2 regions of the Parapusillimonas sp. JC17 genome follow, and region 1 is predicted to be linked to the other one. Evidence: riboswitches for the same ligand, from Rfam matches in the RefSeq annotation. Region 1 holds a riboswitch; the other holds the start of a gene.
What was found. A riboswitch is a leader RNA that binds a small molecule or an ion and turns the genes downstream of it on or off. The one in region 1 is predicted to bind glycine.
Positions count from the first base shown of each region.

Region 2: another riboswitch for glycine. It lies ahead of gcvT (glycine cleavage system aminomethyltransferase GcvT); the one in region 1 lies ahead of ACSBPU_RS07605 (D-amino acid dehydrogenase).

Region 1 covers NZ_CP197474.1:1,581,706-1,585,787, reverse strand. The annotation lists gene ACSBPU_RS07615 (LysR family transcriptional regulator) at 31-936, shown strand; gene ACSBPU_RS07610 (PACE efflux transporter) at 956-1,429, opposite strand; glycine riboswitch at 1,595-1,685, shown strand; glycine riboswitch at 1,686-1,773, shown strand; gene ACSBPU_RS07605 (D-amino acid dehydrogenase) at 1,813-3,054, shown strand; gene ACSBPU_RS07600 (YkgJ family cysteine cluster protein) at 3,130-3,621, shown strand; gene ACSBPU_RS07595 (phosphorylase) at 3,823-4,082, opposite strand, start outside.
Region 2 covers NZ_CP197474.1:3,734,140-3,738,221, reverse strand. The annotation lists gene ACSBPU_RS18095 (arginine/lysine/ornithine decarboxylase) at 1-199, shown strand, start outside; gene ACSBPU_RS18090 (NAD(P)/FAD-dependent oxidoreductase) at 230-1,468, shown strand; gene ACSBPU_RS18085 (Bug family tripartite tricarboxylate transporter substrate binding protein) at 1,532-1,960, opposite strand; glycine riboswitch at 2,093-2,184, shown strand; glycine riboswitch at 2,256-2,366, shown strand; gene gcvT (glycine cleavage system aminomethyltransferase GcvT) at 2,432-3,526, shown strand; gene gcvH (glycine cleavage system protein GcvH) at 3,570-3,947, shown strand; gene gcvP (aminomethyl-transferring glycine dehydrogenase) at 3,990-4,082, shown strand, end outside.

The DNA.
Region 1 (4,082 bases):
TCAAATAAACTGAAGGATGAAAGAGGCGCCATGGCCTTCACGACGGAAAACGTCAAGGTATTTCTTGCTGTGCTGGACACCGGCAGCTTTTCAGCTGCCGCCCGGCGGCTGGGCCGTGTACCGTCCGCGGTCAGCATGATGGTCGCGCAGCTCGAGGCGGAACTCGACCTGGCCTTGTTCGACCGCTCAGGCCGCGAACCCCGGCCAACCAGCGCCGCACTTGCCCTGGAACCCCAGGCGCGACAGCTTGCGGGTCAGTTGCGCCAATTGCAGACCCATGCGCTCGCCCTGCACAAGGGCCTGGAAAGCCGCTTGACGCTGGCTATTGCGCCCGAGCTGCTGTCCGCACCCTGGAATGATCCCCTGGTCCTGCTTTCCAATGAATTCCCATCGCTCGAGGTCGAAGTGCTCTCGGCGCCGCAGGCCGACGCGCTTCGCATGCTCGAACAGGACAGCGCCCAGCTGGCCATCGTGTTCGAGCGTCCCGCCACCAACGAGCATGAGGCCTTTCAGGAATTCAGCAGCGAAATCCTGGTCGCCGTCATCGCCCCCGATCATCCCGCGTTCTCGAACGGCCGCAGCATGCTGCGCCAGGAGGAATTGCTCGATATCCGGCAAATCGTCGTGGCCGGCCGAGATGCCGACGAAACCGATCCCCGCGTCGTCGTGGCGCGGCAGATATGGAGAACCGACAATTACCTGGCCACGCTGAGCCTGGTACGGTCGGGACTGGGCTGGGCCTACCTGCCGCGCTCCCTGGTGCAGCCGCTCACCCAGAGCGGAACGCTGGTCGAGATCACTTTCGAGAACATCAGCAATCAGCTACAGCTGTGGGTGGATGTCGTCTGGTTGCGGGATCGACCCCTGGGGCTGGGCGCGCGCCGCTTCATCGAGCTGGTCAGGCAGGTACGGGGCCCGCGCCAGATCGGCGATTAGAGCCTGCATCAACCAGGGCCTAGGCGGCCTGCCGCGCCTCGGACGTGGGCGGGCCGGCTTTCATCGAGGGAGCTGGCTGCATGGCCGATGCAGGCAGCCCAAACACCTTGTCGAAAATCAGGCTGAACACGAAGGTATAGACCAGGAAAAATACGATGAAGCCCAGATCCAGCACGAATGCTTCCCACCAGGATACATTCAGCCACCATGCGAAAAAAGGCACGAACGCCACGATGAGGCCGCCTTCGAAGCCGATGGCGTGCGCCACGCGGCGCTTCACGCTGCGGCCCTTGATCGTCTGGCGGGATTCCCAGTGCTCGAAAAGCGCATTCCAGACAAGATTCCAGACCACCGCAATCAAGGATGCGGCAACGGCCGCGACGCCTGCATGGCCCGGTGCATGCCCGAGCATCGCCAGCGCGACGCTGGTCAGGATGACGGCGATGAGCTCATAAAGCGATACATAAACCACCTTGCGTTTGACGCCCTGCATGGTGCGACTCCATAAATACTTTGATTGAACCGAAAGAAATATACCTCCGCCTCAGCCCCGAAAAAAGTCAGCTTCTATCAGTTTTTCTGACATGTTGACCGTACCACGGGTTTATCCCCAATTGAGCTCTTTCCGGAATCCGGCTACGCTCTTGCTCGTCCATATAAAGATCATGCAGAAGAGTCCGGCCATCCATGCCGGCGCCGACGGAGCAACCGCCCCGGAAACTCTCAGGCCACAGGACTGCAACGGTCAGGACAATCTGGAGAGCGGCGCGTTGGGCGCCCACCGAAGGGGAACCCGGCAAGGGTGAAACTCTCAGGTAAACGGACAGATGGGGCGTCGCCGTCATTCGGCGGCGACCACATCTATCTGGAGCTCTCATGCACCATATCGCCATCATCGGCGCCGGCATCAGCGGCGTCACGTCCGCCTACGCCCTTGCCAAGCAAGGCCATGCGGTTACCGTCATCGATCGCCTGCGCTATTGCGCCATGGAAACGTCGTATGCCAATGGCGGCCAGCTATCGGCCTGCAACGCAGAAGTCTGGAACAGCACCTCGACCGTTCTGAAAGGAATGCGCTGGATGCTGCGCCGCGATGCCCCGCTGCTCGTCAACCCATCCCCAAGCTGGCACAAGTACTCATGGATGGCGGAGTTCGTCCGCCATATCGGCAATTACCGAGAGAACACGCTGCGTACGACACGACTCGCCATCGAAGCACGCCAGCATCTGTACAAGATGGCGGAAGACGAAGGCATAGACTTTGACCTGGAAACACGCGGCATCCTGCATGTGTTCCACGATCGGAAAAGCTTCGAAGCCGGTCGGCGGGTCAATGCGCTATTGCGCGAAGGCGGCCTCGAACGCCACGAAGTCACACCCGCCGAGGCGCGCGACATCGAACCCACGCTGACCACCGAATGCTATGGGGGCTTTTACACGCCCTCCGACGCCACGGGCGACATACACAAGTTCACGCGCGGATTGGCGCAGGCGTGCGAGCGCAAGGGCGTGCGCTTCCTGATGGACACGGAAGTCACCGATATCTCCGCCCTGGAGCAAGGCCATCGACTAACCATCAGGCAGGCATCCACCGAGCACCTGGACGCCGATGCCGTCATCGTCTGCGCCGGCACGGCCAGCCGGCGATTCGCCTCGATGCTGGGCGACCGTGTGAATATCTATCCGGTAAAGGGGTATTCCATCACGGTCAACCTTGAAGACGAGCAAAGCATCGCGGGGGCTCCCTGGGTCAGCCTGCTGGACGAAGAAGCCAAGATCGTGACCAGCCGCCTGGGGCGCAATCGCTTCCGGGTAGCGGGCACGGCGGAATTCAACGGCTACAACAAGGACATCCGCGCCGACCGGATACTGCCCCTGACCAATTGGGTCCACCGCCATTTTCCGCAGGTTGACACTTCACGCGTCATTCCTTGGACGGGACTGAGGCCCATGATGCCCGACATGATGCCGCGGGTGAAGGCGGGCAGACGGCCCGGGGTCTTCTACAATACGGGCCATGGGCACCTGGGCTGGACACTGTCGCCGATCACGGCGCAGATGCTGGTCGACGAGATCGCCCGCAGCGGCGCCAGAACCCAGGTCGCCGTGGCGGCCTGAACCCATGGAATATTTTATTTTGTAAGTCGTCCCGCGCACGGAAAATGGCGTAGTAAACTCTGCGCTCCACTTTCCGTGCCGAACACCATCATGCTCGATGAGCGCTTTTCCATTGCGCAGCTTTCGCGCCTATCGCCGCGAGGCAAATCGGCGGCCAACGACGACACTCACACCAATCCCTGCCTCAGCTGCGGAGCATGCTGCGCACACTTCAGGGTTTCCTTCTATTGCGGGGAAATCGCCGATGAGCGCGGCGGCATGGTCCCTCCCGAACTGGTCACGCAAGTGGGACCCCTGCGCGCCTGCATGAAAGGCACGGAATATGGCGGCAAGCGCTGCATCGCGCTGCGAGGAGAGCTCGGCCAGGACGGAATCCATTGCGCCATCTACGAGCAGCGCCCTTCGCCGTGCCGTGAATTTCCGGCTTGGCAAGAAGATGGTTCTCCCAACCCGGACTGCCAGCGCGTCCGCATGAAGATCGGCCTGCCGCCGCTGCCGGCCATCACAAAAGACGACGACCTCGACCCGGGAAATACGCCGCCCCGCCGTGGCGACGTCGCTGCCTGATCTGCCTTGGGGTCAGACCCATTTTCGGCCTGGGGTCAGACCCCATGCGGGGCCTGACCCCAAAATCAACGAACAAGCGGCAGCTCCCAATTTCGGCCTGGGGTCAGACCCCGTATGGGGTCTGACCCCAAAATCAATGAACAAGCGGCAGGCCCCATTTTCGGCCCGGGGTCAGACCCCGTACGGGGTCTGCCCCCCAGTTCAACGCTCCCAGGACGCCTCGGCCAGCACGGCCAGCGGCCCGGCCTTCCGGATGGGTGCGACGTGCTCGGGGTGTTTCACATACAAGGCGCCTGCGAAGGCCAGGGCGTTGACCGACACGTTGTGAGAATGCTCTTGCTTGCGTGGCACCAGGAGCATCCAGCCGTTCTGAACCAGCATGTTGCAAGGCGGCATCAGCCCTTCTTCGTCGGGCTCCAGGCCCAGCTTCGCGCACGCAAGACCGTAGGCGCCGGACATGC
Region 2 (4,082 bases), 2.2 Mb from region 1:
GCTTACCCCTTACCCGCCGGGCATCCCCTTGCTGATTCCGGGCGAGCGTTTCAACAAGCGCATCGTCCACTATCTGCAATTCGCCCGCGAATTCAATGCCAAGTTCCCGGGTTTCGAAACCTACGTGCATGGTCTGGCGCAGGATATGGGACCGGACGGCATGGGCCGTTATTACGTCGACTGCATCAAGGAAGACTAGGGTCTGTCGAGGCTAGGGGGCCGTAACGCAATGTTCGACGTCGCTGTGATCGGCGCCGGGGCGGCAGGCATGATGGCCGCCGCCGTCGCGGGCCAGCGCGGCCTGCGCGTGGTGCTGATCGACCATGCGCGGCGGCTGGCTGAAAAAATCCGGATTTCGGGTGGCGGGCGCTGCAATTTCACCAACATCGGCACCACGCCCGCCAACTTCATTTCGCAAAACCCCGATTTCTGCCGGTCGGCATTGTCTGCCTACACGCCCAGGGACTTTCTCGACCTGATCCGCAAGCACGGCATTTCCTGGCATGAAAAGCATCGCGGCCAATTGTTCTGCGATGAATCCAGCGAAGACATCATCGACATGCTGCGGCGCGAGTGCGAGGCCGGCAAGGTGTCGTGGCGCATGCCGTGCGCAGTGAGCGAAATCCAGCGTGAGGCGGACGGGTTCCGCCTCGCTACAGATCAGGGCCCCATCGAGGCTCGCCAGCTCGTCCTGGCGACGGGCGGCATGGCGATCCCGCAACTGGGCGCCACGGATTTCGCGCTGGGCATCGCCCGCCAGTTCGGCCTGAAAGTCGTGGAGCCGCGTCCCGCGCTGGTTCCGCTGACCTTCGATCCGGCATCATGGGCGCCGTTTTCCGAGCTCAGCGGCGTGGCGCTGGAAGTATGCGTGCGCAGCAAGCCGGAGGGTGGCAAGGCAACGTCCGGCAGGGCGCGCGGCGTGGCACCGGCCGTGTTCCTCGAAGATCTGCTTTTTACGCATCGCGGCCTGTCCGGCCCGGCGATCCTGCAGATCTCCAGCTACTGGAACCCCGGCGAGACCATACATATCGATCTTGCTCATGCACAGGATCTGGAGCGCGAGCTGCTGGACGCGAAGCCCGGCAGCCGCCAGCAACTTGGCACGGTGCTGGCCGGGCTGTGGCCCAAGCGGCTGGCCGAACAACTGCTTGCGACGCTGGATTCCGCCGCGCCGGACCTGGCCACGCGCAGACTGGCCGATGTGCCGGACAAGACGCTGCGCCGGCTCGCGTCGCGCATCCATGACTGGGCGCTCATGCCCAGCGGCACGGTCGGATACAAGAAGGCCGAGGTCATGCGCGGCGGCGTGGACACGCGCGGCCTGAACCAGAAAACCATGGAGGCACGCAGCGTGCCGGGTCTGTACTTCATCGGCGAAGCGGTGGACGTCACCGGCTGGCTGGGCGGCTACAACTTCCAGTGGGCATGGGCCTCCGGGGTGGCCTGCGGGCGGGCGCTGGCAGGCTGACCGCGGCGGTGCCGTTGATGCGGGCGACTTCGGTTCCTGTCCGGAACGCCCGCGCGTCATCGCCTATTCGACGTTGATTTTCTGTTCTTCGATCAAGGCGGCAAGCAGCTTGCGCTCGTCGAGCAGCAGTTGGCGGAACTGCCGGGAGTCCAGCGTTTTCGTTTCCGCGCCCAGGCCGTTATAGCGCTCTTCCACATCCTTGTCAGACAGCGCCTTGGCCAATTCCTTGTTCAAGCGCTCGAGGATTTCGGGCGGTGTGCCCTTGGGCGCCCACATGCCGAACCAGATATCCAGGTCTGCTTCCTTGAAGCCCAATTCGCCCACGGTGGGAGCGTCCGGGAAGAAGGGTGAGCGCGTGGCACTGACGATGCCCAGCAGCTTGACCTTGTTCGTACGGATATGGGGAAAGGCGATGCCCGGATCGCAGACGAAGTCCGCCTGGCCCGACAGGACGTCCTGCAGCGCCGGGGCGGACTTTTCCCTGAGCGACATGAGCCATACCCTGCATTACCTGCTGAAGCTGCTGGATAACATGAAGCTGCTGGACGGCGAACAGCCGGCTGACGAAGAGCGGAAACCGCTTTGAATTCAGGGCGCTTTCGAGTTATTCTTACGGGCTGCTGTTCACATCGAGTGGGAGAGCGCCGGCTTTTCCCCGGCCGCCGAAGGCGCAATTCGCCCAGAATCGCTCAGGCACCCCGTACCGCTCGTGTATTGCTTTGCCTGGGGTCAGACCCCTTTGCGTCAGGGGTCAGACCCCGTACGGGGTCTGACCCCGGGCCAAGCAAGACAGCATTCTGGAGAGACTCAGGCCGCCGCATATTGGCCGGCCGGGCGCCGAAGGTGAATACCCCTTGACCAGGGGCCAACTCTCAGGCAAAAGGACAGAAGGGCGATGCGGCCAGCGTGTTAGCTGGCTTACGTCGTATTTCCATCAGTCGTTTTCCCGTCACCGGAGCCCCCATGTCTTCTACCCTAAAGCAAACCCCCCTGTATGCGGTGCATATCGAATCCGGCGCCAAGATGGTCGATTTCGGTGGCTGGGACATGCCCGTGTCCTATGGGTCGCAGCTCGAGGAGCACCACGCCGTGCGCCAGGATGCCGGCATGTTCGACGTCTCGCACATGCTGAATGTCGACGTGAAAGGCGCAGGCGCCAAGGGCTACCTGCAGCGCCTGCTTGCGAACGACGTCGCAAAGCTGACGGTGCCGGGCAAGGCGCTGTATTCCTGCATGCTGAACCCCGAGGGCGGCGTCATCGACGACCTGATCGTCTATTTCTTTGGGCCTGACGATTGGCGCGTGGTCGTCAACGCCGGCACGGCCGACAAGGACGTGGCCTGGATGCAGAACGTGGCCCGGTCGGGAGGATTCGATGTGCAGGTGCTGCCCCGGCGCGACCTCGCCATGCTGGCGGTGCAAGGCCCCAATGCCCGCGAACGGGTATGGGCTGCTCGTCCGGGCTGGAAGGCCGCAACGGCCGAGCTCCAGCCCTTCACCGGCGTGGCGGTGCCAGACGGCGCGCTAGTGGCCCGAACGGGCTACACCGGTGAAGACGGTTTCGAAATCGTGCTTCCGGCCGCTCAGGCAGAAGCCCTGTGGCGCGACCTTGCCGCGCTCGGCGTCCGCCCCTGCGGTCTGGGCGCACGCGACACCTTGCGCCTGGAAGCCGGCATGAACCTGTATGGCCAGGAAATGGACGAGCAAGTGAATCCGCTGGTCTCGGGCCTGGCATGGACGGTATCTTTCAAGGATGCGGACCGCGGTTTCATCGGACGCGATGCGCTCGAGGCCGCCGAAGTCGACCGCGGCCTGGTCGGCGTGAAGCTGCTGGAGCGCGGGGTGATGCGCGGGCACATGAAAATCCGCAGCGACAAAGGAGACGGCGAGCTCACCAGCGGTTCGATGTCGCCGACCATGGGGATTTCCATCGGCATGGCGCGGGTCCCCGTGGGCGTGCAGCCCGGCGATGCGGTCCAGGTCGAGATCCGGGGCAAATGGCTGCCCGCCCAAGTGGTAAAAATGCCTTTCGTACGCAACGGCAAAGTGATTGCCTGATTCAAGTTCCTAAACACTAATATCAATACAAACGGGGTAACACATGACTCTTCCCACCGATCGCAAATACACATCCTCCCACGAATGGGTCAAGCCCGAAGGCGACCTGCTGCTGGTGGGCATCACCGATACCGCGCAGGATCAGCTGGGCGACCTGGTGTTCGTCGGCGACGTCAACACGGGCGCGCAGCTTACGGCCGGTGAAACCGCCGGCGTCGTGGAGTCGGTCAAGGCCGCCTCCGACATCTACGCGCCGGTGAACGGCGAAATCGTGGAATTCAACGAGGCGCTGAACGATCAGCCCAACCTCATCAACGAAGCGGCTTTCGATACCTGGATCTACAAGCTCAAGCCCGAGAACATGTCCGATATCGACGGCTTGCTCGATGCCGCCGGCTACCAGGCTATTTCCAACGATTGATGGCATTTACCCGCCGCGAACCCGTTTTTGTTTAGGTCGACTATGTTGCGTGAACTTGATCCCCATTCCGATTTCATCCCCAGGCACCTGGGCCCGTCTCCAGCCGATCAGGCAAGAATGCTGCAGGCCATCGGC